Regions from separate parts of the Embleya sp. NPDC025285 genome, predicted to be linked through region 3. Evidence: riboswitches for the same ligand, from Rfam matches in the RefSeq annotation. Region 3 holds a riboswitch; each other region holds the start of a gene.

Region 1 (7,891 bases), on a different contig from region 3:
CGGACGAGCAGGGCTACGTGCTCATCTGCGCGTACAGCGCGGTCGAGAACGGCTTCGGCAGCTTCAAGTCCTACGGCGCGCACGCCGAGGTCACCGACGGCCAGGGTTCGACGGTGAACGTGCCGCTGTTCAACAACAAGCGCGCGGTGTTCTGGGTGGCCATCGCGCTGGTCGACTTCACCGACCCCGACGGCGTGTCGATCCAGCACGTGGAGAAGTACTCCAAGCTGATGCAGGAGCGTCGCCCGATGCTCTACGCGGACGGCACCTTCGAAATGGGCGCGGGTCCGGCGGAGTTCAAGACGGTGCGCTCGCCGCGCGAGCGCTGATCCCTCACCCGGTGGGTCGCTACCGCTCGGTCGTCGTGGCCGAGCGGTAGCCGGACCGGCCGGGCACCGACCGGGCATCGGGCTCCGGCCGGTGGTACGGCGGTGTGCGGCCTACTTGGCCGAGCGGTAGACGATCACCTTGTCGCCGACGCGCGTCTCGTTGAACAACCGCTGCACGAGACCCTTGTCCCGCACGTTCACGCAGCCGTGCGAGGCCCCGTTGTAGCCGCGGGCGGCGAAGTCGGCCGAGTAGTGCACGGCCTGGCCGCCGGAGAAGAACATCGCGAACGGCATCGGCGTGTGGTACAGCGTCGAAACGTGGTCGCGGCTCTTGAAGTTGATGCTGAACGCGCCCTCGCGGGTCGGCGTCTCGGCCGAGCCGAAGCGTACGTCGGTCGAGTACTGGGCCTTGCCGTCGATCACCCAGGTGAGGCGGTCGGTGCGCTTGTCGATGCAGATCGCCCGGCCGGTCAGGCACCGATCGTCCAGTCCGGCCTGCGGCTTGGGCGGGGCGGGCTTGGTGGTCGGCGGCTTGCTCGTCGGCGGCTTGGTGGTCGGCGGCTTGCTGCTGGTGGCGGGCTTGGCCGTGCTCTGGCTCGCCGACGGCGTGGCGCTGCTCGGCGCGCTGCTCGTGGGCGGGGCCGAGGTCGGGGCGGTGCTCTCGGGCGCCGGCGTCACCGGTGCGGAGGAGGAGGTCACGGGCAGCGGCGACTGCGCACCGGCCTTCGCGGTCGAATCGCTCGACGAGCCGGAGTTGCAGGCCGACAAGGCCAGGATCGCCGTCACGGTGACCGCGAGGGATATACGAGTCTTCTTCATCGAGTGGTGCCTCTCCCGACCCAAACCCAAATGTGGAGTGTTCCCCGAGTCGTGCTCCCTTGTAGACGCGGATGGGGCCCCAGAGGTTGCGTCCCTAGTTTGACCCATTCGGGTGAATGTTCAGCCGGACATGTCCTGCCGTGACCACTTCGGGATCGACCGGACGCAGGTCCGCGGCCCACGCGTCCAACGCGGCGCCGATCTCGCCCCCGGCCAGGGCCGCACCGATGCCCAGGCAACGCATCCCGGCCGCCTCCGCCGCCCGCACACCGCTCTCCGCGTCCTCCACCACCAGGCAGCGGTCCGGTCGTACGCCGAGCAGACCGGCCGCACGCAGGTAGCCCTCCGGGACCGGCTTGCCCTCGCGAACGTCCTCCGCGGTGACCATGTACACCGGTTCGGGCAGTTCCGCCGCGCGCAGTCGCCCGCTCGCCACCTTGCGGGTGCCCGACGTGACGATGGCCCAACGCGCCGCGGGCAGTGCGGCGAGCAGCCCGGCCGCACCGGGGATCGGGATGATGCCGGTGAATTCGCGCTCCTCGCGCTCGACGATCCACCCGGCCTCGACCTCGGCGTCCAGCGTGGGGGCGACCACGCGCACCAGGTCGATGTCGCGGCGGCCGTACGACGCCGCGACCGCCGCGTCCGGGTCCACGCCGCGATCGGCCGCCCACGCCCGCAGGATGCGTTCGATCAGCGGATGGGAGTCCACCAACACTCCGTCGAGATCGAACAGGATCGCGTCACAGTCGAGCGTGGTGCCGTCGTTCGCCATCCGAACAGGCTGTCAGGAACGGCGGCGGAGCGTCGAGGCCTTCCCGGCTCATGATCACGTCGGGTTGATCGATCACCCACATGGCTCAGCTATTGATCGAAATCGATCATCTTCGGACCTGGGTCAACGGCCCTCGTTGCCTAACTGTCACGTTTGCGCTGATCGTCACCGGCTAGGTGCTCACTACGGCCCGGACGCGCTCACCCCCAGGCGGCAATCATGTACTTGGTCCTCGCTCTGCTTGCACCGATCGTGATGTTCTTGCTGATACCCGGGCTCTCCTGGCTCGAGGACCGCATGTTGGGCTCGCTGACCCCGCCGCCGCCGACCCCGTTGCCCGTGCCCGTGCCGTCCACCGCGCGACCGGCGGTCGAACCCGCCGCGGTGGCCGCGGCCGCCATCCCGACCCCGCTGCCCACCGTGCCCCGGCCGGCCGGGCACACCGTGCGATCGGGTCGACCGCGGCACGCCCGTCGCTCGACCTCGCTGCTCGCCTACCGGCATCACATCGGCCGCCGGCGCCCGCCCCGAGCCCCGGTCTTCCGCTGACCGCCGGTCCCCCGTCCCGGAGCCGACCCTGAGTGAGTCCGCCGTGCCGCCGCCGGTGCGCATCGAGTCCGTACCGCCCGAACTGGGCTCCCCGCTGGGCGCCACACCGCTGTCCACACACGCCGACGTGTGGCACGTGTTGGGCAGCCGTACGGACGCGGTCCTCAAGCTCGCGACACCGGACGGCACCGCGGCGGCCAATCCGCGCTACTGGGCCCGGGAGGTCGAGGCGTACGAGAGCGGCTTCGCGCACAGCGTCTACGCCGACTTCGGGCTGACCGCGCCTCGGCGACTGCGCGCGGATCCGCGCGAGGACGGGTCGGTCGCGCTGTGGCTGGACTTCGTGCGCGGGCGGTCCGGAACCACGTGGAACGTCACCCGGTGGGCCGATTTCGCCCGGCGACTCGGCGCCGCGCAGGCCGTCCCCCGACCGGCCGGGCCCTCCTGGCTGTTCGAGCGCCCGCCGCCGGTCGGACCACTGGCCGCCCGGACCCTCGAACTGCCGTACGTGCCTTGCCATCTGAACCTGCGGCCGGTGGACCTGATCGCGCGCGACGAGGACGTCGTACTGCTCGACTGGTCGCACGCGGGCTATGGGCTGCCGGGTGAGGACCTGACCGGGTTGATCCTGGCGCACGCGGCCGATCCCGAGCTGGCCGCGACCCTGGACGCCACGCTGCCGGCCGAGTACGCGCGGGGCGCGGAACGGGCCGAGGCGGACGTGCGGATCGCGATCGCGGCGACGGCGCCCGCGAAGTACGGACCCGGTGCGGACGCGGCGACCCGGCGGATGTTGCGGAAGTGGACCGAGGACGCGGTGGGCCGTTGATCCGGGTTCCCTGCCGCGCCCGGCGCACCGGCCCGAGGGTCGGGGCGGCCGGGGCAGCGGGTGCGGCCGGGCGGTCGGTGCGGTCGATTCAGCGGCGCGACCTGCGGATCGCCCAGATCAGGACGAGCACGGTCGCGACCGCGGCGGCGGCGGCCGGCACCGGGCGCCGGCGGATCTCCGCCGAGCCGGTGAGGGTCGCGTGCCGGAGCGGGTCCGGGGTGTGGTCGAAGATTTGGTTGCCGGCGGTGTGTCCGACCTCGACGGTGCGGTCCTTGGCGTGTCCGACCCGGTCACCGGCCAGCTCGCGGGCCTGACCGGCCTTGTGCACGGCCGCGTCCTTGAGCTCCTCGGCGCGGTGTCCGGCCGATTGCTTGAGTTCCTCGGCGCGGTGTCCGGCCGCTTCCTTGAGCTCTCCGGCCCGGTGCTCGACGGCTTCCTTGGCCTGCTCGGCGCGGTGTCCGGCCGCTTCGATGAGCTCTTCGGCGCGGTGGCCGACCGCCTCCTTGGCCTTCGCGGTCTTGTGTCGGGCCGTCTCCTTGGCCTGCTCGACCCGCTGCCGCGCGGCGTCCTTGGCGTGCTCGGTTCGGTCCTGGACGGCGTCCTTGGCCTGCTCGGCCCGATCGCGGGCGGCCTTCCTGGCCTGCCCGGCCCCCTCCCGCGCGGCGTCCTTCGCTTGCCCGGCCCGGTCACGGGCGGCGTCCTTGGCCTCCCCGGCCCGGTCGCGGACGGTGCCCGCGGCCTGTTCGACGGCTTCGCCGGCCGCCGCTTCGAGCCGTTCGGCCCGGCGTCGGGCCCGCCCCGCGGCACGGTCGGTTCCTCGGCCGACCTGCTCCGCGGCCTCACCCACCTTGCGGTGCACCGTCTCGGGCGGCTCGGCCTGGGTCAACTCCTCCACCGCGTGATCCAATTGCTCACGTTTGCGGCTCAGCGTCGGCTCCTGCTGCGGGAGTGCGCTCTGCGTGGGTGATTCGACGGCGGGGGGAAGGACGGTCGGGAACGCGGCGACCTCGTCGGGATCGCGCGACGCGGACCTGCCGCCGGAGTCTCGGCCTGGGGTACTCATCGGTGCGTACTCCTCTTCACGGTCTCGATGTCCTCGCGTCACCGCCGAGGACCGCGCCTGGCGCCTGCCCCGGGGGCGCCCGGTCATTCGTCCTCGGCGGGCCTTCGACGGCCGGGGCCGTCTCCCCGATCCTGCCGGGGGCGCAGACCCGGCAGGACCGAGGACACGGCCCCGGCGTTCGCATTCGTCGATGCCGGATTCGGTGTCTCGTGGCCGAGGCTAGAAACAACCGGGCCGAGGATCCGGGAATGTCACCCGGATGCGCGGCTCGGCGTGTCCGACCGATTCACCCGATCGGCCGCTCCGCGCGGGACCCGACACACGGTTCCCGGTGCCCCGAGCGAACCGAACGGGCAGGCCGACGGTGCTCAGCCCGCGTTCCCCCGAAAACCCGATGCCGACGACCCGATCCGGGTCCGGGCCGGCCGCGGCGGCTTGTCGTGGAAGACACAGTCGCCGCACGTACCGCCCCCGGGGATCCGGTAGTACAGGCAGCACGTGGTGCGGCGGAACGCGCCGAGCGCACCGTGCAGGCCGGTTCCACGCAACCGGCCTGCGGCCAACAGGCCGTCGGCGAACACGCGTGTGGTCGCCACGAGTTCCGGCTCGGTCGGAGCCAGGTGCCGGTGCAACACGCGGGCCGCGCCGACCAGGGCCGACGCGGCGTTGCCCCACAGCAGCCGCTCGGCGACCGGCACCACCGCTCGGGTCGCCCCGGCGAGCGGCACCAGATGCCCGACCAGCACCGCGTCGTGCAGCTGCTCGATCCCCGAGCGATCGTCCGGCACCGGCGCCGGCTCCGGATCGGGCGCCCACAACTCGACCGGCCCGGCGTCCGGGAAGCGCCAGTACGTCCGGGCCGGATCCAGGTCGGGCACCACCCGGCCGAGCACCGCCGCACCCAGTGCCACCGACCACAGCCGCGAGGCCACGCCCAGATACAGGATCGACGCGGCGACACGCGGTTCCTCGGTCCGCAGCCGGGCCCGTACGTGCTCCACCCGGGCCGCCCACGCGGCGGGCGCGGCCGGGTCGTACAGCTCGGCCAACGGCCGAAAGCCCGCGCCGTCGGTGATCGGTCCGGTCCGCAGCTCGAAGTAGGGCCCCACGTCGGCGAGCCGGCGCAGCGGCCCGCCGCCGTGGGACCGCGACCGCCCGCCGGTCAGCGGCTGTCGCCCGGACGCCACAACACATCACCCGCACCGTCGGCGTTGGCCCGCCGGGCGAGGACGAACAGCAGGTCGGACAACCGGTTGAGGTAGCGCGCGGTGAGCGGGTTGACGGTCGCGGCACCGCCTGCCGTCGCCCGCTCGTCCGCCTCGATCAGCGCCCAGGTCGAGCGCTCGGCACGTCGGGCCGAGGTGCGGGCCACGTGCAGCAGGGCCGCGGCCGGGCTGCCGCCGGGCAGTACGAAGGAACGCAGCGCGGCCAGTTCCGCGTTGAACGCGTCGCAGTGCTCCTCCAGCCGGGCCACGTCCGCCTCGGTGATCCGCAGCCGGGTGTCCCCCTCGGCGATCGGCGCGCACAGGTCGGCGCCGACGTCGAACAGGTCGTGCTGCAGTTGCGCCAGTACCGCGCGCGTCTGCGGTTGCGGGTCGCCGAGCGCGAGCACGACCCCGATCGCCGCGTTGGTCTCGTCCGTGTCGGCGTACGCCGCCAACCTCGGATCGGTCTTGCGCGTACGGGAGTTGTCGCCCAGCGCGGTCGTGCCGGCATCGCCGGTACGGGTGTAGATCCGGCTCAAAACCAAGGACATGGTCGGCACCGGCCTCTCTCGGGGAAATCCGCCCCGGTTGGTGAGGTGGCGACGACGTGAGTCTCCTGGCTCTCGGATCATCGCTCCTCCCGGCCTTCCGACCCGTCTCGGGGCCGTGGCCGGTTCGGGAGTCGCTCCCCGATCACAGTGGCGGGACCGCGCCGGATTCACACCGGCTTCCTCGTACCGCCGTCGCCTTGCGCCTCCCACCATGACACGCGCGACGGGCCCGGTCCACCGTCGGATCCGGACCACGCGTGCGGGTGAAGCTTGCCGCCGGTCCGCGCGCCGAGCCCCGGACCGGCGCGGGTAAAGCCCAGGATCGGATTCCGAGAGCGGCTCCCTCGGCCGGCGTCGGCCCGGCGGTATCGGCGCCGAAGGGTGCCGACGGGCGCCGGAGGGTGCCGGTGAGTCGATCCGCGATCCGGCCGTGCCGGGAAATCAGTGCCGGAGGTATGCGTGTCCACGGTGTCCGGAACACCTGAACCAGCCGGTCCGACGCGTCGGGTGGGTCGGGCATGTCGGGTGGGTCGGGTAGGTCGGGTACGTCGAGCGGGCGTGCTCCTGGCGTGTTGTGTGTCGCTGTTCGGAGCCGGGTCGGGGCATCCAGCCGCCTGTGCGGGGTGGTTCGGCCCCGAGGGGATGCATCTCGCCTCCTCCGTACCGCTCTTCGATGCCGGCTCGGCGCGACCGACTCCTTCCGCTGCGGACTTCGACGCCGGGTCGGGACATACCGCCCCGCCCGCCGGACCCCTCGGCGCGGGGACGGCAGGCCCCACCCCATCCGCATCGCTGTTGAGCGCCGGCGCCGGGCGCCCCGTCGGGTCCGGCGACCGGGTGCGGTCCAGGGACCAGCCCGAGCCGAACCTGCCACCCGTCCCGCGTGCCGTCGCCGATCGGGTGGGCACTCGCGCCGGGCAGTCGGTGGACGTCCCGGTCCTGGCCGGCGACTCCGGCGAAGGGCTGGTCGTGCTGTCGTACACCAATCCCGAACACGGCCTGGTGCTCCAGCCGGACGAGCGGGGCGACGCGAATTCGGTGCTGCGGTACACGCCGGGGCCGGGCTTCACCGGACGCGACAACTTTCGCTACACGATCGTCGACCGGCTCGGCCGCGAGGCCACCGCGAGCGTGCGGATCGACGTGGCGGCCGGCCCCGGTGCGTCCGGCCGGCCGGTCGAGACCCGGGCGGGCAAGCTCGGCGTCCATCGCGGCGTCGACGAACTCCGCGCGCCCTCCGCCGCGTCGGCGGCGCGTCCGCGCGCCGGGATCGATCCGGGCGGCGGGTCGCTGCTCGTGGCCTTCCTCGGCTCGGCCCTGCTCGGGGCGGGTGTCCTGGCCTTCGTCGCCCACCGGCGGCCGGGCCGGCGGCGGCCCGGCTGAGCGGACCCGGGTCGCTTCGATCAACCGTTCGGGGTTCCGTGCCCGGATCGGCGGCTGTTCCGGGGTTCTTCGGTCTGATCGCCCTTCCGGGGCTCTTCCCCCGATCGGCTGCTCCGGGGTTCTTCGGTCTGATGGCCCTTCCCAGGCTCGTCACCCCGATCGGCCCCTCCGGGCCTCCTCGGTCCGGCCGGTGTCGCCCCGGTCAGCCCTTCCGGGCCTCCTGGGTGAGCTGGTAGAGCCCGTACAGCAGCTCGGCGATGCCGACGATCAGCAACACGACACCGATCTTCCCGAGCGCGACCACCGGTGTGTCCACGTCGTCCGCGAACAGCTTCAGGGCTCCGCCCACCACCGCGCTCAACAGGCCGGCCGTCAACGAGCCGCGTGC
Region 2 (7,891 bases), on a different contig from region 3:
TCGTCGCTCGGCAGGAGATGGACTTCTATCTCGGCTGCCCGGGCCGGCGCGAGTGGTGGCGCTTGGCGCACACCGCCGACGGCACCCTGGTCGGCCTGGCCATCCCGTCCGCGACGCCCTACCACCCCAACGTCGGGTACCTGGGCGTCGTCCCCGAGTTGCGCGGCCGCGGCTACGTCGCCGACCTGCTCGCCGAGATCACCCGCCTGCACGCCGCCCGAGGCGCCGAAGTGATCACCGCCACCACCGACACGACGAACGCTCCGATGGCCGCCGCCTTCCGCCGGGCCGGCTATCGCACCACCGAGGTCCGCATGGTCTTCTCCGCCCCCGAGTAGCCGCCGGTCGAGCGCCCCCGCCCGCACCTACACCAACTCCCGCCCCATCGCCGTCATTTGGCCATTTCGGTCACACGGCCACCCGCTCGCCCGGTACGTTTCCGGCGATGCACCGACGAATCGCGATCCGTGATTCGCGGCCGTCTCGATTCGGGTGGGGGCCCGAGGGTCGTACGGGGCGGGGATCGACGTGCCCCGATGGAGACGGCCGGGTGTGGTCCATCTTCAGGGAGGGGATCCCGATGTCGCTCCGTTCCGTGTTCCACGGCCACGAACCCAACCGCCGGCGCCGCCGCTCAGCCGACGCACCCGACACGCGCCACGTGCACCGAACGCGCCACCCGTACGGCCCCCACCGACTCCGCAACCCCCGCAGGCCGATCGCCCTGATCGCCGCCGTGACCCTGTTCCTCGCCTGCCTGGTCGCCCAGGCCGCACCCGCCTCCGCCGCGCGTCCCGGCGTGTCCGCCTACGTCGCCAACTCGGGTTCGAACACGGTGTCCGTGATCGACACCGCGAACAACACCACCACGGCGACCATCCCGGTGGGCAGCGGTCCCTACGGGCTGGCCGCCAACCACGCGGGTACCCGGGTGTACGTGGCCAATTTCGGCTCTGCCGGCGTCTCCGTGATCGACACCGCGACCGACACCGTCACCGGCACCATCGCCACAGCCGGCGCGCCGTTCGCGATGGCCGTCGACCCGACCGACACCCGCCTGTACGTCGCCCAGAACAATTCCGTTCTGGTCGTGGACCTCGCGACCAATACCCCCACCGCCACCATCGCGGTCGGCACCAACCCGATCGCGGTACTGGTCGCCCCGGACGGTGCGCACGTGTACGCCGTCAACAACGCCGGCCACAACGTCTCGGTGATCGACACCGCGACCGCCGGCGTCGGCGCGACCATCGCACTCGGCGGCTCGCCCGACGGTGCCGCGCTCAGTCCCGACGGCAGGCGCCTGTACGCCGTGGACGACCAATCCGGCCTGTGGGTCCTCGACCTGACCGCCGGCGGTGCGCTCGCCGCCACCGTCCCGATCGCCGAGGGCAGCAACGTCGCGGTGAACGCGGCCGGGACCAGGGCCTACGTCTCCGCGTTCCCGGCCGCCGTCAAGGTGGTCGACCTGACCACGAACACGGTGATCGACAGCGTGGCGGTGGGCAGCTATCCGGCCAACCTCACGCTGCACGTCGCGGGCGGATTCGTGTACACCACCAACGCCGTGTCCGGGGACGTGTCGGTGATCGACACCGCGTCCGACACCGTGGTGGCCACCATCCCGGTCGGGAACACCCCGTACGGCATCGTCGTCGTCGGCGTCCCGCAACCGCGCACCGTCACCTCGGTGACCCCCGGCTCAGGCCCCGCGGCCGGCGGCACCGCGGTGACCGTCACCGGGACCGGATTCACCGGCACCACCGCCGTCGCGTTCGGCGCGACCCCCGCTCCCTCCTACACCGTCGTCGACGACACCACCATCACCGCGACCGCGCCGCCCGGCACACCCGGCACCGTGGACGTCACCGTGACCGGCCCGGGCGGCACCAGTGCGACCACACCCGCGGACCGCTTCACCTACCTGGCCGCCCCGACGGTCACCTCGATCAGCCCCGGCTCCGGCCCCGCGGCCGGCGGCACCGTGGTCACCATCACCGGCACCAACCTCGCCGGCGCGACCGGCATCACCTTCGGCCCCGGCCGGCCCGCCGGCTCGGTGTCCTGCACCGCGACGACGTGCACGGCGACCGCGCCGCCCGGTCCGGCCGGTTCGGTGGACGTACAGGTGAGCACCGCCGGCGGAACCAGCGCGACCGGTCCCGGCGACCGATACACCTATATCGCGAGCGCGGCCGACGTGGCGGTGACACTCCGGGCCACCGGCGTGCCGTCGTTGTTCAACGCGCGCATCGACTACACGGTAACCATCACCAACAGGGGCCCGGACGCGCTCGGTTCGGCCACCGTCACGGCGCCGCTGCCGGTCCCGATGATCGTCACGTCGCCGGACTGCTCGGTGGCCAATCGCACGGTGACCTGCACGGTCGGCCCGCTGGCCGGAAACGCGGCGACCACCCGGCACTTCACCGCACCGGTCGCCCTGCTCAGCCTGGGCGCCGAGTACGAGGTCACCGCGAGCCGTGTGGCGAGCACGCCCAACGACCCCAATCCGGCCAACAACAGTTCCTCGGCTTCGTGCACCGCGGTCACGTCGCTGCTCATCTTCTGCTCCTGAGCCGGCCTCGCTTGCGGATGGTCGGTCCGCGCGGGTTCGGGGCGACCGGTCCGCGCGGTTCCGGGCGGCCGGGCCGTGTCGGCCCCGTGCGGGGGCGCGACGGCCGGACGCGCGAGCGGGCGTCGGCCGCGGACAGCCGATATACGCGGGCCGCCGTCGGTGCCGGGTAGCCGGAACACGCGAGCCACTGCCCCGAACCGCTTCCGACGGGTAGACAGGACACCTGCGGCGGGGCGGACTACCGGCCCGCCGCAGCGTGTGCCCGGGCTACGCCGATCGCGAACGCGACGGAATCCCCCTGTGCCGAAGCGGAAGTCGCGATGATGATGGGCCCGCGCACGCGCGCGACTCCACTCCGGACCGGGTCGCATCTCGGTCGGATCGCACTTCGGTGCCGCGCCTCGGCCCCCCGATGGGCGCACCCCGGGACACACGAAAGCGAACGCATGAGCCCCTCCTCGACACCCCGTGAACCCGATCGGATCGACGCCTCGATACCGGCGCAGTCCGCATCCGCGAAGACGCCGCCGGCCGGATCCGTACCCGAACCCGCAGCCACGCCCGGACCCGAATTCGACCTCGGCTACGAGATTCCCCTCGAACTCCCGCACGACCCGATCGAGACGCCGGCCGAGAACGAGCGGCCCACCGGTGTGACCCCGATCGAGCTGTTCTTCGACCTCGTCTTTGTCTTCGTGCTCACTCAGGCCACCCACCAGGTGGAGTCGCACCCGGGCTGGACCGGGCTGCTCCAGGGCATGTTGCCGCTGGCGGCGATGTGGTGGATGTTCGGCGCGTTCAGTTGGTTGACGAACGCGGTCCGTCCCGACGCGACGGTGGTCCGGCTGCTGCTGGCGCTCACGATGACTTCGTTCTTCGTGATGGGCCTGGACCTTCCGTACGCGTTCGACCCGGACGGCTGGGCATTCGGCCTCGCGTTCCTGGTCGCCGTCGGGATGCACGTAGCGCTGTTCCTGACCGCGTCCGAACCCTCGGCCCGCTCCGGGATCCTGCGCCTCGCGCCGTTCAACGCGGCGGGCGGCCTGCTGATCCTGGTCGCGCCGCACCTGCCGGACGCAGGCACCTGGGCCTGCTGGGTGGCGGCCGTGGTGGTGATGTACCTGTCGATGGTGATCGGTCGGATCCGCGGCTTCGTGGTCGAGCCGCACCACTTCGTCGAGCGGCACGGCCTGATCATCCTGATCGTGCTCGGCGAATCGGTCGTGGCCGTCGGCATCGGAGCGGGCGGTCGACCGGTCGACTGGAAGCTTGCGGGGGGCATCCTGCTCGGCATCGCGGTCGCCACCGGCATCTGGTGGACCTACTTCGGCGGCGACGACGAACGCACCGTGCGCGCCATGTCGGAGGCGTCGGTCGAGCGTCGCCAGATGCTCGGCTACGTGGCGTTCGGCCTGGCCCACGCGGTGATGATCGCGGGTATCGTGCTGATCGCGGCGGGCATCTCGGACGCCATCCATCACCTGGGCGGCGACACGAACCGTTGGTGGCTGGGGGCCGGCCTGGCCACCTTCCTGGCGGGTCACGCGTGGCACCGCTTCGTGTTGGCCACCGGCCCGGTCCAGGGACACATCGTCACCGCGGTGGTGGCGGTACCCCTCGTCGCGTCCGTCGCGGGCACGGGCTGGGCGGTACTCGCGGTCGCCACGGCGCTCCTCGCGATCATGACCGTGTCCGACCACCTCCGCCAGGTCCGCGCGGCGGAGGAGCCGGACGCGCGGCAGGTGACCTCGGCCGGCTGACCCTTTGGGGCCGGGGAGCCTGCTCTGCTAGCGTCCCCGGCCATGAACGACAGCGTGTACGTGGGCAACGCGGGCCCGGACGCGGCGCTGGACCGGGGTTGGCTGCTCGGCCATTTCAAGGACGTCGGCGACCCTCGGCACAGCGAGGCGGTGGAGATCAAGTGGGGTGTCCACCCACCCGGCGACGCGCGCGCCGAGTGGGTGAGCGGTGAGGCGCGGACCGCGCTGCTGATCCTGATCAGCGGCCGGTTCCGGGTCGAACTGCCGGGCCGCAGCGTTTTGTTGGCGAAGCAGGGCGACTACGTGGTGTGGGGTCGCGGTGTCGACCACTCCTGGGCGGCCGAGGAGGAGTCGGTGGTGCTCACGGTGCGGTGGCCGTCCGTGCCGGGGTATCGGGTGGGCGAACCCACCTGAGCCGCGGCGCCGGCGCCGCGGCCCACCACAGGGCCGGCCACCGTGTCGGCCGACCTTCAGGGCGGTGCCTCTCCGGCCGACGCTTTTCGGCCGGCGCCTTCCGGGCGGCGCCTCCCACGCGGTGACGAACGGCACCGTGCATTGCTCGCGCGACCTGTTGTACGACGAGCAGCTCATCTCATACGCTCCGCAAGCCGACCCTGTCCGGGTCGGCGACACAACCGCATAGTTCGCAATCCAGGGGAAGCCGGTCGAAATCCGGCGCTGACCCGCAACCGTAGGCGGTGGCCGACAGGCCGCCGCGAGTCGGAATGCCTGGATTCGTACGAGTTTAAGGCTCCAGCTGTCGTGGACTGCACGCTGAAGCCCGGATTTCACGTCCGGCGGTGTCTCGTCGGCGCGATGCCGGGGTCGGCGGTCCTGTGAGGAACATCGCTCGGCCCGGGCGGCATCGGTTCCGCCGCTCGTGCCGACGCCCGTCGCACGAAGGGAATCCGCACGTGAAATCTCGTGGGAACAAGGCTCGAATAGGCCGGCTGGTCGGGGCACTCGCCCTTCTCCTGCTGCCCGCCACCGCCCAGATCACCGTGAGCGCACCCGCCGCCTACGCCATCGACCCCACCAAGGGCTCCGCCGGCGTCTGCCCGGACGCCAACGGGGTGACCGTGATCGTCGACTTCCAGGAACTCGGCGGCGCCACGCTCACCCGCTGCGCGCCCGGCGACCAAGCCACCGGTCTGGCCGCGCTCAAGAACGCCGGCTTCCAGATCCAGGGCACGAACCGGTGGGGCGAGGCGTTCATCTGCCGGATCGAGGGCAAGCCCGGCACGGACACCGAGCCCTGCGTCAACACCCCTCCGGCGTCGGCGTATTGGTCGTACTGGCACGCGCCGAACAACGGCACCTGGACCTACAGCTCGTGGGGCGCGACCAACCGAAAGCCCCCGCTGGGCAGCTTCGAGGGCTGGTCCTTCTCCAAGGACAAGACGTCCACCACCAATCCGCCCCCGCGCGTGGCCCCCACGCGCCCGTAGGGCCGACCCGGCGTCGGATCCGAAGCGAGGTCGTCCTCGGCTCCGCGACCGCGTTCGTTCCGCCGGTCATCGCCGACGCGCGTGATTCGGTCGGAACGAACGCCGGGAACGGACCGCGCACGCCTGCCCGATCGGCGCCGGCGGCGGCATCCGCCTCGCGCGTACGTCGTTTCACCGTCCACCGGGTGGACTCGCCTGCCGGACGCGCCCATCGCCGGCTAAGCTGACGGACGCAGTCGGTTCGCCCTGCCCGCCAGGCAGGCGCGTCGTAAGAGGGAACCCGGTGTGAATCCGGGACTGCCCCGCAGCGGTGAGTGGGAACGACCGCCGTCAACAGCACTGGGCCCCAGGACGGGCCCGGGAAGCGACGGCCAGTAGGAGTCCGCCCTTTCGGTGGACGCGCCCACGAGTCCGAAGACCTGCCACTGCCCGTGTGCCGACGAGGCACACGGTGATCTCGGTGACCTCGTGGGCGGGTCGGCGGACAACCCCGGTGGCACACGTGCGCGACAGCGCCGAAACGCCCCGGCGGCTTGCCATCCCTTCGCGCCCTCGATCCGTCCCGGGATTCCGGAGACAACTCGCGAAGGAGAGTTCCGTGACCACCAAGTCCGCAGCCGCGGCAACCCGCGCCACCGTGTACGGCTACCCCCGACAGGGCCCGCGCCGGGAGTTGAAGAAGGCCATCGAGGGCTACTGGGCCGGTCGGGTCACCGCCGACGGGCTTCGCGAGACCGCGGCCGAACTGCGCCGCGCCAACCGCGATCGGCTCGCCGATGCCGGTGTACACGAGGTGCCCACCGGCGACTTCTCGCTCTACGACCACGTCCTGGACACCACCGTGATGGTCGGCGCGATCCCGCCCCGCCACCGTGCGGCCGTCGAAGCCGACGCCCTGGACGGCTACTTCGCGATGGCGCGCGGCACCCAGGAGGTGGCGCCGCTGGAGATGACCAAGTGGTTCGACACGAACTACCACTACCTGGTCCCCGAACTCGGCCCCGACACCGTGTTCTCCGCGAACTCCGCCAAGCAGGTCGCCGAGTTCGAGGAGGCCATCGCACAGGGCCTGACCGCCCGCCCCGTACTGGTCGGCCCGATCACCTACCTCCTGCTCGCCAAGCCCGCGCCCGGCGTCGCGGCCGACTTCCAGCCGCTGACCCTGTTGGATCGACTGCTGCCGGTGTACGCCGAGGTGCTCGCCGACCTGCGCGCGGCCGGCGCCGAGTGGGTGCAACTGGACGAACCCGCGCTGGTCCAGGACCGCAGCTTCGCCGAACTCAACGCCATCGCACGCGCCTACCGCGACCTCGGCGCGCTCACTGACCGGCCCAGGCTGCTGGTCGCCTCGTACTTCGACCGCCTCGGCGAGGCGTTGCCGATCCTGGCCAAGGCGCCGATCGAGGGGCTCGCCCTCGACTTCACCGGAGCCGCGTTCGCCAACCTGGACGCCCTGGCCGCCGTCGGCGGACTGCCCGGCAAGCGCCTGGTCGCCGGCGTCGTCGACGGGCGCAACGTGTGGATCAACGACCTCGGCAGGTCGCTGGCCACCCTGGGTACCCTGCTGGGCCTGGCCGAGCGCGTCGACGTGTCCGCGTCCTGCTCCCTGTTGCACGTGCCCCTGGACGCCGGCGACGAGCGCGACATCGACCCGCAGATCTCCCGATGGCTCGCCTTCGCCCGGCAAAAGACCGAGGAGATCGTCACGTTGGCCCGCGGCCTGGGCCAGGGCACGGACACCATCGCGACCCATCTCGCCGCCAATCGGGCCGACCTGGCCGCGCGCAAGACCTCCGCCCTGACCCGCGACCCCGCCGTACGTGCCCGCGCCGCCGCGGTCACCGACGCGGACGGCCGGCGCAGCCTGCCCTACGCCGAGCGCGCCGCGGCCCAACGCGCCCACCTGGGACTCCCGTTGCTGCCGACGACCACGATCGGCTCCTTCCCGCAGACCGGCGAGCTGCGCACCGCCCGCGCCGACCTGCGCGCCGGACGCATCGACGAGGCAGGCTACGAGGAACGCATCGAGTCCGAGATCCGCGACGTGATCTCCTTCCAGGAGAAGGCCGGAATCGACGTCCTGGTGCACGGCGAGGCCGAACGCA
Region 3 (7,891 bases):
CGGCTCGACCGCGGCGAAGTCCTCGTCGGCGGCGCCGACCATGAAGGTGAGCGTTCCGGCGACCGCGCCGACCACCCCACCGGACACCGGCGCGTCCAGCGACCGGCGTCCGGAGGCGCCCACCGCCTCGTGCGCGGCGTGTGCGTCCGCGACGTCGATGGTGGAGCAGTCGACGAACACCGCACCGGCGGGCGCCGCCGCCAACAAGCCGGCGGAACCCCGGTAGCAGGCCAACACGTGCGGCCCGCTCGGCAACATCGTGATCACCACATCCGCGTCCGCGACGGCCTCGGCGGGGGAGGCCGCGATGCGCACACCGCTCTCCCGCGCGCGCTCCAGCGCCTCCGGGACCAGGTCGTACCCGGTGACCCGGTGTCCGGCGGCGACCAGGTTGGCGGCCATGGGGCCGCCCATGTTGCCCAATCCCACGAATGCGATCGCGGTGCTCATCGGCAGGCCTCCTCGGTCGAGGGCGAGATCGCCAGGCCCAACTCGCGTGCGCCCAGCGGTTCGAAGAATGCGGCGACCTGCTCGGGCCGTACGGCTTCGAGCGTGTCGGGGGACCAGCGCGGCGCGCGATCCTTGTCGATCACCTGGGCACGGATGCCCTCGGCCAGGTCGGGCGTGCCCAGCGCCACCGTCGAGACCCGGTACTCCTGATCCAACACGGCCTCCAGGGAGGCGAGTTCGCGAGCCCGCCGGAGGCTCGCCAGGGTGACCTTGAGCGCGGTGGGCGACTTGGCCCGGATGTGCTCGGCGGCCTGCTTCGCGGCCTGCTCCCCATCGGCCTCGAGGCGTTCGAGGATCTCCTCGACGCTGTCGCCCGCATAGCACGCGTCGATCCACCCACGCCGCTCGACGAGTTCACCGCCCGGCGCCGGCTCGGCGAACCGCGCCACGACCTCGCCACTGTCGCGGCCGGCCAGCGCCTCCAGGGCCGCGTCGAGCCGGTGCGAGGGGATGAAGTGGTCGGCGAGCCCGCAGGCGATCGCGTCGCCGGGGCCGATCGCCGAACCGGTGAGCGCCAGATGGGTGCCGCACTCGCCCGGCGCGCGGGCGAGCAGGTGGGTGCCGCCGACGTCGGGGACGAACCCGATGCCGGTCTCGGGCATGGCGATCGTCGAGCGTTCGGTGACGATCCGCAGGCCGCCGTGCGCGGACACACCGACACCGCCACCCATCACGATGCCGTCCATGACCGCGACATAGGTCTTGGGATAGCGGGCGATGTGGGCGTTGAGCCGGTACTCGTCGCGCCAGAAGTCCAGACTGCCGGTGCCGCCGCCGACGGCGTCGGCGTGGATGGCCCGGATGTCGCCACCCGCGCACAGCCCACGCTCGCCCGCGCCGGTGATCACCACCAGTCGCACGTCCTCGTCGTGCTCCCACGCGGTGAGCGCGGCGTCGATCCCGCGAACCATGGCGTGGGTGAGGGCGTTGAGCGCCCGGGGCCGGTTGAGCACGATCCGGCCGAGGCCCGCCTGACGGCGGGTCAGTACCGTTTCCTGCTCCGTCGTGGAGGTCATCGGGTCGCTCCGATCAGTCCGCGCGCGACGATCACGCGCATGATCTCGTTGGTTCCTTCGAGGATGCGGTGCACCCGCAGGTCGCGGACGATCTTCTCGATGCCGTAGTCCGCGAGGTAGCCGTAGCCGCCGTGCAGTTGCAGCGCGCGGTCGGCCACCGAGAAGGCGGTGTCGGTGGCGAACCGCTTGGCCATCGCGCACAGTTGCGGCGCGGCGGGATCGCCCTGGTCCAGGCAGGACGCCGCGTGCCGGACCAGCGTGCGCGCGGCCTCCAACTCGGTTGCCATATCAGCGAGTTCGAAACGCAACGCCTGGGCGTCGATCAGCTTGGCGCCGAATGCCTCCCGATCGGTGAGGTGAGCCACGGCGGCGTCGAGGGCCGCCCCCGCGCCGCCCAGCGAGCAGGCGGCGATACCGATCCGGCCGCCGTTGAGGCCGCCCATCGCCATCCGGAAGCCGTCGCCCTCGGCGCCCAGCCGGTGGGAGACCGGCACACGCACGCCGTCCAGGACCACCTGGCGGGTGGGCTGGGCGTTCCAGCCCATCTTCAGCTCGTTCGCGCCGAAGGACAGCCCGGGTGAGTCGGCTTCCACGACGAACGCGGAGATCCCGTCGGCGCCGTCCCCGCCGGTCCGCGCCATCACCGCGTACACCGCCGAGGACCCGGCGCCGGAGATGAACTGTTTCACCCCGTGCAGGACATAGTGGTCCCCGTCGCGCACCGCGCGCGTGCGCAGTGCGGCGGCGTCGGACCCCGCGCCCGGTTCGGTCAGGCAGTAGCTGGCCAGACCGCGCATCGCGCACAGGTCCGGGAGCCACCTGTGGCGCTGCTCGGCGTTGCCGTGGCGGTCGATCATCCAGGCGACCATGTTGTGGATGGAGTAGTAGGCGGCGATGCTCGGGCAACCGCCGGCCAACGCCTCGTAGATCAGTGCGGCGTCCAGTCGGCTCAGACCCGAACCGCCCACGTCCTCACGGACGTTGATGCCGCCGAGACCGAGGTCGGCGCCCTTGCGCAGGACATCGACGGGGAAGTGCTTGGTGCGGTCCCACTCGATCGCGTGCGGGGCGAGGTGCTCGCGGGCGAAGTCCCGCGTCGTCTCGACGATCGCGAGCTGATCCTCGGTGAGGGTGCTCATCGGGTCAGCCCATCGTGGGGATGGTGAAACTCGCGGCCTCGCGTGCACCGGAGAACCAACGCGAGGTGATCGTCTTGGTCCGGGTGTAGAAGCGGATCGAGTCGGGTCCGTGCTGGTTGAGGTCGCCGAATCCGGACCGCTTCCACCCGCCGAACGTGTGGTAGGCCACCGGTACCGGGATCGGCACATTGACGCCGACCATGCCGGTGTTCACTCGGCGACCGAAGTCGCGGGCGGTGTCGCCGTCGCGGGTGAAGATCGCCACGCCGTTGCCGTACTCGTGCTCGCTCGCCAGTCGCAGCGCGTCCTCGTAGTCGGCCGCGCGCAGCACCGACAGGACCGGACCGAAGATCTCCTCGCGGTACACCCGCATCGAGGGCGTGACGTGATCGAACAGCGACGCGCCGACGAAGTAGCCGTCCTCGTGGCCGGGGACGCGCACGTCACGGCCGTCGACGAGCAGCTTCGCGCCCTCGCGCACGCCGATGTCCAGGTAGTCGTGCACCCGAGCGAGCGCGTCCCGACCCACCAACGGGCCGAAGTCGGCGTCGCGATCGTGGGAGGGGCCCACCCGCAGCGTGGCGATGCGCTCGACGAGCTTGGCCACCAGCGCGTCCGCGGTCTCCGCGCCGACCGGAACCGCGACGGAGATCGCCATGCAGCGCTCGCCCGCGGAGCCGTATCCGGCGCCGATCAGGGCCTCGACGACCTGGTCGAGGTCCGCGTCCGGCATCACGATCAGATGATTCTTGGCGCCGCCGAAGCACTGGGCGCGCTTGCCGCGCGCGGTGGCCGAGGTGTACACGTACTCGGCGATCGCGGTCGAGCCGACAAAGCCCAGCGCCTGGACGCGCGGGTCCTCCAGTAGTGTGTCGACGGACTCCTTGCCGCCGTTGACCACGTTCAGCACACCCGGCGGCAGTCCCGCCTCGAGGAAGAGCTCGGCCAGGCGCAGCGGTACCGAGGGGTCGCGTTCGGACGGCTTGAGGACGAACGCGTTGCCGCACGCGATGGCCGGGGCGATCTTCCACAGCGGGATCATCGCCGGGAAGTTGAACGGGGTGATGCCGGCGACCACACCGAGCGGCTGGCGCAGCGAGTGCACGTCGATGCCGGTACCCGCGTTGTCGGTGAACTCGCCCTTGAGCAGGTGCGGGATGCCGACGGCGAACTCCACAACCTCCAGGCCGCGTTGCAGGTCACCGTGGGCGTCGGCGATGGTCTTGCCGTGCTCGGCCGACAACAGCTCGGCGAGCGAATCGCGTTCGGGCTCGACCAGTTGCAGGAATCGGGAGAGCACCCGGGCGCGCTTTTGCGGGTTCCAGGCGGCCCACGCCGGTTGTGCCTGCTCGGCGTCGGCGATCGCCGCCAGCGTGTCGGCGCGGTCGGCCAGCGGGACGCGCGCCTGCACGCGTCCGGTGTTGGGGTCGTACACGTCGCCGAACGCGCCGGACGCGCCTTGGACGTGCTTGCCGCCGATGAAGTGGGAAAGCTCGCGGACCATGAACGACCTGTCTCTCGTCAGGTGCGATCCGGAGGCGGGGCAACGACCCGACCACGGCAACCGCCGCTTCGGGGAGCGGGGTTGCCGAGGTCGGGTGGCACGTGAGGGTGGTCAGGCGAGCCCGACGACCTCGACGTTCGCAAGATCGTCCGGGGCGAGTGCGCAGACCGGCGTCATGCGTGTTTGCTCCATCCTCGTGGACAACACGGATATACCCGCGGCCGGTATCCTGACTTCCGGATCGACACACGCCGCCCGCCTTCCCGGCTTTCGCCAGTGGCGTGGTGCCTCGGCAGCGCACTCCCCGGTCACAGTGGCGGGACCGTGCCGGATTCACACCGACTTCCCTGCACCGCGGACCTTGTAGTTCAAGACGATATAGTCGGACGTCCTAGTAAGTCCAGCGCCGATCGAGCTTGATCGCGTGCGGGAGCGTGACGAGGTGGCGGTCCGGGCATCGCGAGGACGTCACCGCCGGAACGGGGGCGGCGGGTGCACGCGTGCGCAAGTTCGACGTGTGGTGCCGGTGCCTTGCCGTGCCGGAGGGGGATCTGCGCCCGCCTGCGCGGCTATCGGATGTGCTTCGGCTCCGTGACGGCCGTGGTGGGTTCGAGCCGCACCGCCGCAGCGGCGCACGCCTCGACTCGGGCGCGGGCAAGTCCGATGGCCGGGTGGGCGTACGCCAGACGCTCCGCGTTCGCCAGTGCGGCGCGGGCGGCGTCCGGGTCGCCCGCGGCGGCCGAACAGATCGCAAGCAGACATTCGCACTCGGCGCCCATCCAGCGACTCCGTTGCCGTGCGGCGCGCCGACGCCATCGGCGAGCCCGCGCCGCCGCCCGCTCCACGCGCCCCTCGTACAGGTCCAAGGCGAACTCGGCCACGCAGCCCCTGCGGCGATGGGCCCGCCCGGAACCCGCCACGGCGGGGCGCAGTGTGGGCAACATCGCGGCCGCGTCCGCCGAACCCTGGACCAGCAGCATCGCGGAGAAGTCGGTGTGCGCGTGCGACATCATGCGGCCGAGCGCGTCGTCGCGAGGATGCGCCGCCGACCACCGGCGCACGACCTCCGCCCCCGCCGGGCCGTGTCCTCGCGCGAAGAGCACCATGCACTGGGACACGGCCCCGAGCGCCTGACCCACAGGCGTGTCGGGAAAGCCCTTGCTGTGCTCGTGCGCCCCCTCGACGTCACCACGACGCAGCGCGCGGATCACCTGCGCGTTCCGCTTCAGCGCGACCCGGTCCGCCTTGGAAGGCAACAGCGGCAACCCCACACCGGCTCGTTGGTGCATTCCCAGCCCCAGGAAGGCCAGGTAGCCCAAGAGCAGCCCCGCGACGATCCCCGAGGGACCTCGGACCAGCAGAAACGGGACCGCGAAGGAGGCCGCGAGGGATAGCGGCAAAATCACCCGAACAAGTATGCGCACGACGAGAGTATGGGGGTCACCGGGCGCGGACGACATGCGGTGCCGATGGTTTCCGGCAGACCTGTCCGCACGGACCGCCGCCCCATGGGGTGTCGCATACCGATGCAAGTACTGATGCGTGACTGATTCCGAGGCGCTCGATCGTCCGTAACGTCTTGACCTGCGGAAAGCAGGACTGGAACCGCGCAGGACAAAGCACTGGAACCCGTCGGGCACGCCCGGCGGAGCGACCCGGAAAGGACGGACGCCATGAGCGCCGCCATCGACTACACCGCCACCGTCGAGAACTACCTGGCCGGCTGGAACGAGCCGGACGCGGACAAGCGCCGCGCGCTGGTGGCGTCCGCGTTCACCGAGGACGCCACGTATACCGACCCGCTGGGTGCCGTGGTCGGGCACGACGGGATCACCGGCCTCATCGGCGTGGTCCAGGGCCAATTCGCCGGACTGGTGTTCACCCTCGGCGGCCCGGTGGACGGGCACCACGACGTCGTCCGGTTCCAGTGGCACCTCGGCCCCGAGGGCGCAGAGGCGCCGGTCGTCGGGTTCGACGTCGCGGTCCTGGATGCGACGGGCCGGATCAAGGCCGTACACGGCTTTCTCGACAAGGTCCCCGCCGGTCTGTGACGCACGGGCCGCCGCGGCCCGGACCGATCGACGCGCGCCCGCATACCGCGGGTCCGGGCGGCGCCCTTCCCTTCCCGGATCCGCGTCCCCCGAGGAACCCGAACGCACCTGCCGGACCGGCTGCCCGTCGGCCCGTCGCCCGGCAGCGACCCCGACGCAATGCCCCCACCGCTCGTGGAATCGACCCCCCGAAGGAGTAGCCATGCCCGCCTACATCATCGCCAACCTGCAGGACGCCGCCCCGCACCCCGAGATCGCCGACTACATCGAACAACTCCCCGGCACCTTCCGGCCCTACGGCGGCCGTTACCTCGTGCACGTCACGTCCCACGAGGTGCTGGAGGGCAGTTGGGCCGGGAGCGTCGTGATGATCGGCTTCCCCGGGGTCGCCGAGGCGCGGGCCTGGTGGGACTCGCCCGCGTACCGCAGGATCGCGCCACTGCGCTCGCGGCACATCAAGGGCGACATCATCCTGATCGAGGGCGTGCCGGAGGGGTACGACCCGAGCGGCGCCGTACAGGCCCTGCGCGAGGCCCTGCGCGCCGAGTAGCGCTCGGGTTCGGCTGGTGGTCAGCCCGTGCCCAGAGCGTCCGCCGCCCTGGTCAGGTCCGCGGCGATGTGGTCCCAGTCGGGTCCGTGCAGCCACAGGTTCTCGGCGGCCTCGCGCATCAGCGCCGGCTCGTCCGGGCGTTGCAGGAGCACGAGCCGGTAGGACAGGTTGCGGATCCAGACCGGCAGGCGGCCGTCGACCAGGTGCGGGGACAACTCGCGCAGCATGGCGAGGATCGAATCCGCGTCGGCGAAGGTCAACTCCTCGACGAAGTAGGACTCGCGGTGTTCGAGGTCGCACGGCGGCGTGGGTCGGTACTCGTCGCCGTAGAGGCAGCGTGCGTGCTCCGTCAGGCTGCTGTGCATGTCCCGGAGCCTACGACACCACGACAACCCTCGTGGTCCGATCGCGCCCCTCTCGATTTGATAGGCAAGTGGATACTTGCCTATGGTGGTGGGCATGACGGAGGACGTCTTCAAGGCCCTGGCCGACCCCACCCGTCGGCGCATCCTCGACGAGCTGGTGGAACGGGACGGCCAGACCCTGTTCGAGATATGCAGCCGGTTGGTGACCAAGCACGGTCTCGCCTTGTCCCGCCAGGCGGTCAGCCAGCACTTGGCCGTCCTCGAATCCGCGGGTCTTGTGCTTTCGCGGCGTCAGGGCCGCTACAAGTTCCACGAGCTGACCACCGAGCCCCTTGAGCGCATCGTGACCCGTTGGCTCAAGCCCGACGCATCCGGGAGCACGCCATGAGGATTCACCTTTCCAGCGTCTTCGTCGACGATCAGGAGAAGGCCCTGCGCTTCTATACGGACGTGCTGGGCTTCGTGAAGAAGGCCGAGGTCCCCCTCGGCGAGGTCCGGTGGTTGACCGTGGTCTCGCCGGAGGATCCCGACGGGACCGAACTGCTGCTGGAGCCGGACGGCCATCCCGCGGTGAAGCCGTACAAGTCGGCGCTGGTCGAGGACGGCATCCCGGCCGCGTCCTTCGCCGTGGCGGACGTGGACGCGGAGTTCCACCGGCTGAACGAACTCGGCGTGCGGTTCACCCAGAACCCGCTGAAGATGGGCCCGGTCACCACCGCGGTCTTCGACGACACCTGCGGCAACCTGATCCAGATC

What was found. A riboswitch is a leader RNA that binds a small molecule or an ion and turns the genes downstream of it on or off. The one in region 3 is predicted to bind cobalamin.
Region 1: linked by a shared signal. The riboswitch ahead of ACZ4FV_RS13010 (cob(I)yrinic acid a,c-diamide adenosyltransferase) and the one ahead of ACZ4FV_RS40405 (CoA-acylating methylmalonate-semialdehyde dehydrogenase) in region 3 are both predicted to bind cobalamin.
Region 2: linked by a shared signal. The riboswitch ahead of metE (5-methyltetrahydropteroyltriglutamate--homocysteine S-methyltransferase) and the one ahead of ACZ4FV_RS40405 (CoA-acylating methylmalonate-semialdehyde dehydrogenase) in region 3 are both predicted to bind cobalamin.

The regions. Positions count from the first base shown of each region.
Region 1 is NZ_JBVHLU010000015.1:143,344-151,234, reverse strand. It holds gene ACZ4FV_RS13045 (TerD family protein) at 1-329, shown strand, start outside; gene ACZ4FV_RS13040 (L,D-transpeptidase) at 441-1,148, opposite strand; gene ACZ4FV_RS13035 (HAD-IA family hydrolase) at 1,243-1,923, opposite strand; gene ACZ4FV_RS13030 (hypothetical protein) at 2,185-2,472, shown strand; gene ACZ4FV_RS13025 (phosphotransferase) at 2,516-3,301, shown strand; gene ACZ4FV_RS13020 (hypothetical protein) at 3,390-4,364, opposite strand; gene ACZ4FV_RS13015 ((2Fe-2S)-binding protein) at 4,733-5,551, opposite strand; gene ACZ4FV_RS13010 (cob(I)yrinic acid a,c-diamide adenosyltransferase) at 5,527-6,120, opposite strand; cobalamin riboswitch at 6,179-6,303, opposite strand; gene ACZ4FV_RS13005 (Ig-like domain-containing protein) at 6,958-7,503, shown strand; gene ACZ4FV_RS13000 (DUF5708 family protein) at 7,706-7,891, opposite strand, start outside.
Region 2 is NZ_JBVHLU010000004.1:79,866-87,756, reverse strand. It holds gene ACZ4FV_RS04200 (GNAT family N-acetyltransferase) at 1-338, shown strand, start outside; gene ACZ4FV_RS04195 (IPT/TIG domain-containing protein) at 581-2,578, shown strand; gene ACZ4FV_RS04190 (low temperature requirement protein A) at 3,025-4,338, shown strand; gene ACZ4FV_RS04185 (cupin domain-containing protein) at 4,381-4,752, shown strand; gene ACZ4FV_RS04180 (flagellar hook-length control protein FliK) at 5,253-5,786, shown strand; cobalamin riboswitch at 6,006-6,227, shown strand; gene metE (5-methyltetrahydropteroyltriglutamate--homocysteine S-methyltransferase) at 6,385-7,891, shown strand, end outside.
Region 3 is NZ_JBVHLU010000093.1:12,376-20,266, reverse strand. It holds gene mmsB (3-hydroxyisobutyrate dehydrogenase) at 1-450, opposite strand, end outside; gene ACZ4FV_RS40415 (enoyl-CoA hydratase/isomerase family protein) at 447-1,526, opposite strand; gene ACZ4FV_RS40410 (acyl-CoA dehydrogenase family protein) at 1,523-2,665, opposite strand; gene ACZ4FV_RS40405 (CoA-acylating methylmalonate-semialdehyde dehydrogenase) at 2,670-4,169, opposite strand; cobalamin riboswitch at 4,372-4,541, opposite strand; gene ACZ4FV_RS40400 (hypothetical protein) at 4,739-5,575, opposite strand; gene ACZ4FV_RS40395 (nuclear transport factor 2 family protein) at 5,843-6,220, shown strand; gene ACZ4FV_RS40390 (DUF1330 domain-containing protein) at 6,423-6,770, shown strand; gene ACZ4FV_RS40385 (hypothetical protein) at 6,791-7,135, opposite strand; gene ACZ4FV_RS40380 (ArsR/SmtB family transcription factor) at 7,230-7,523, shown strand; gene ACZ4FV_RS40375 (VOC family protein) at 7,520-7,891, shown strand, end outside.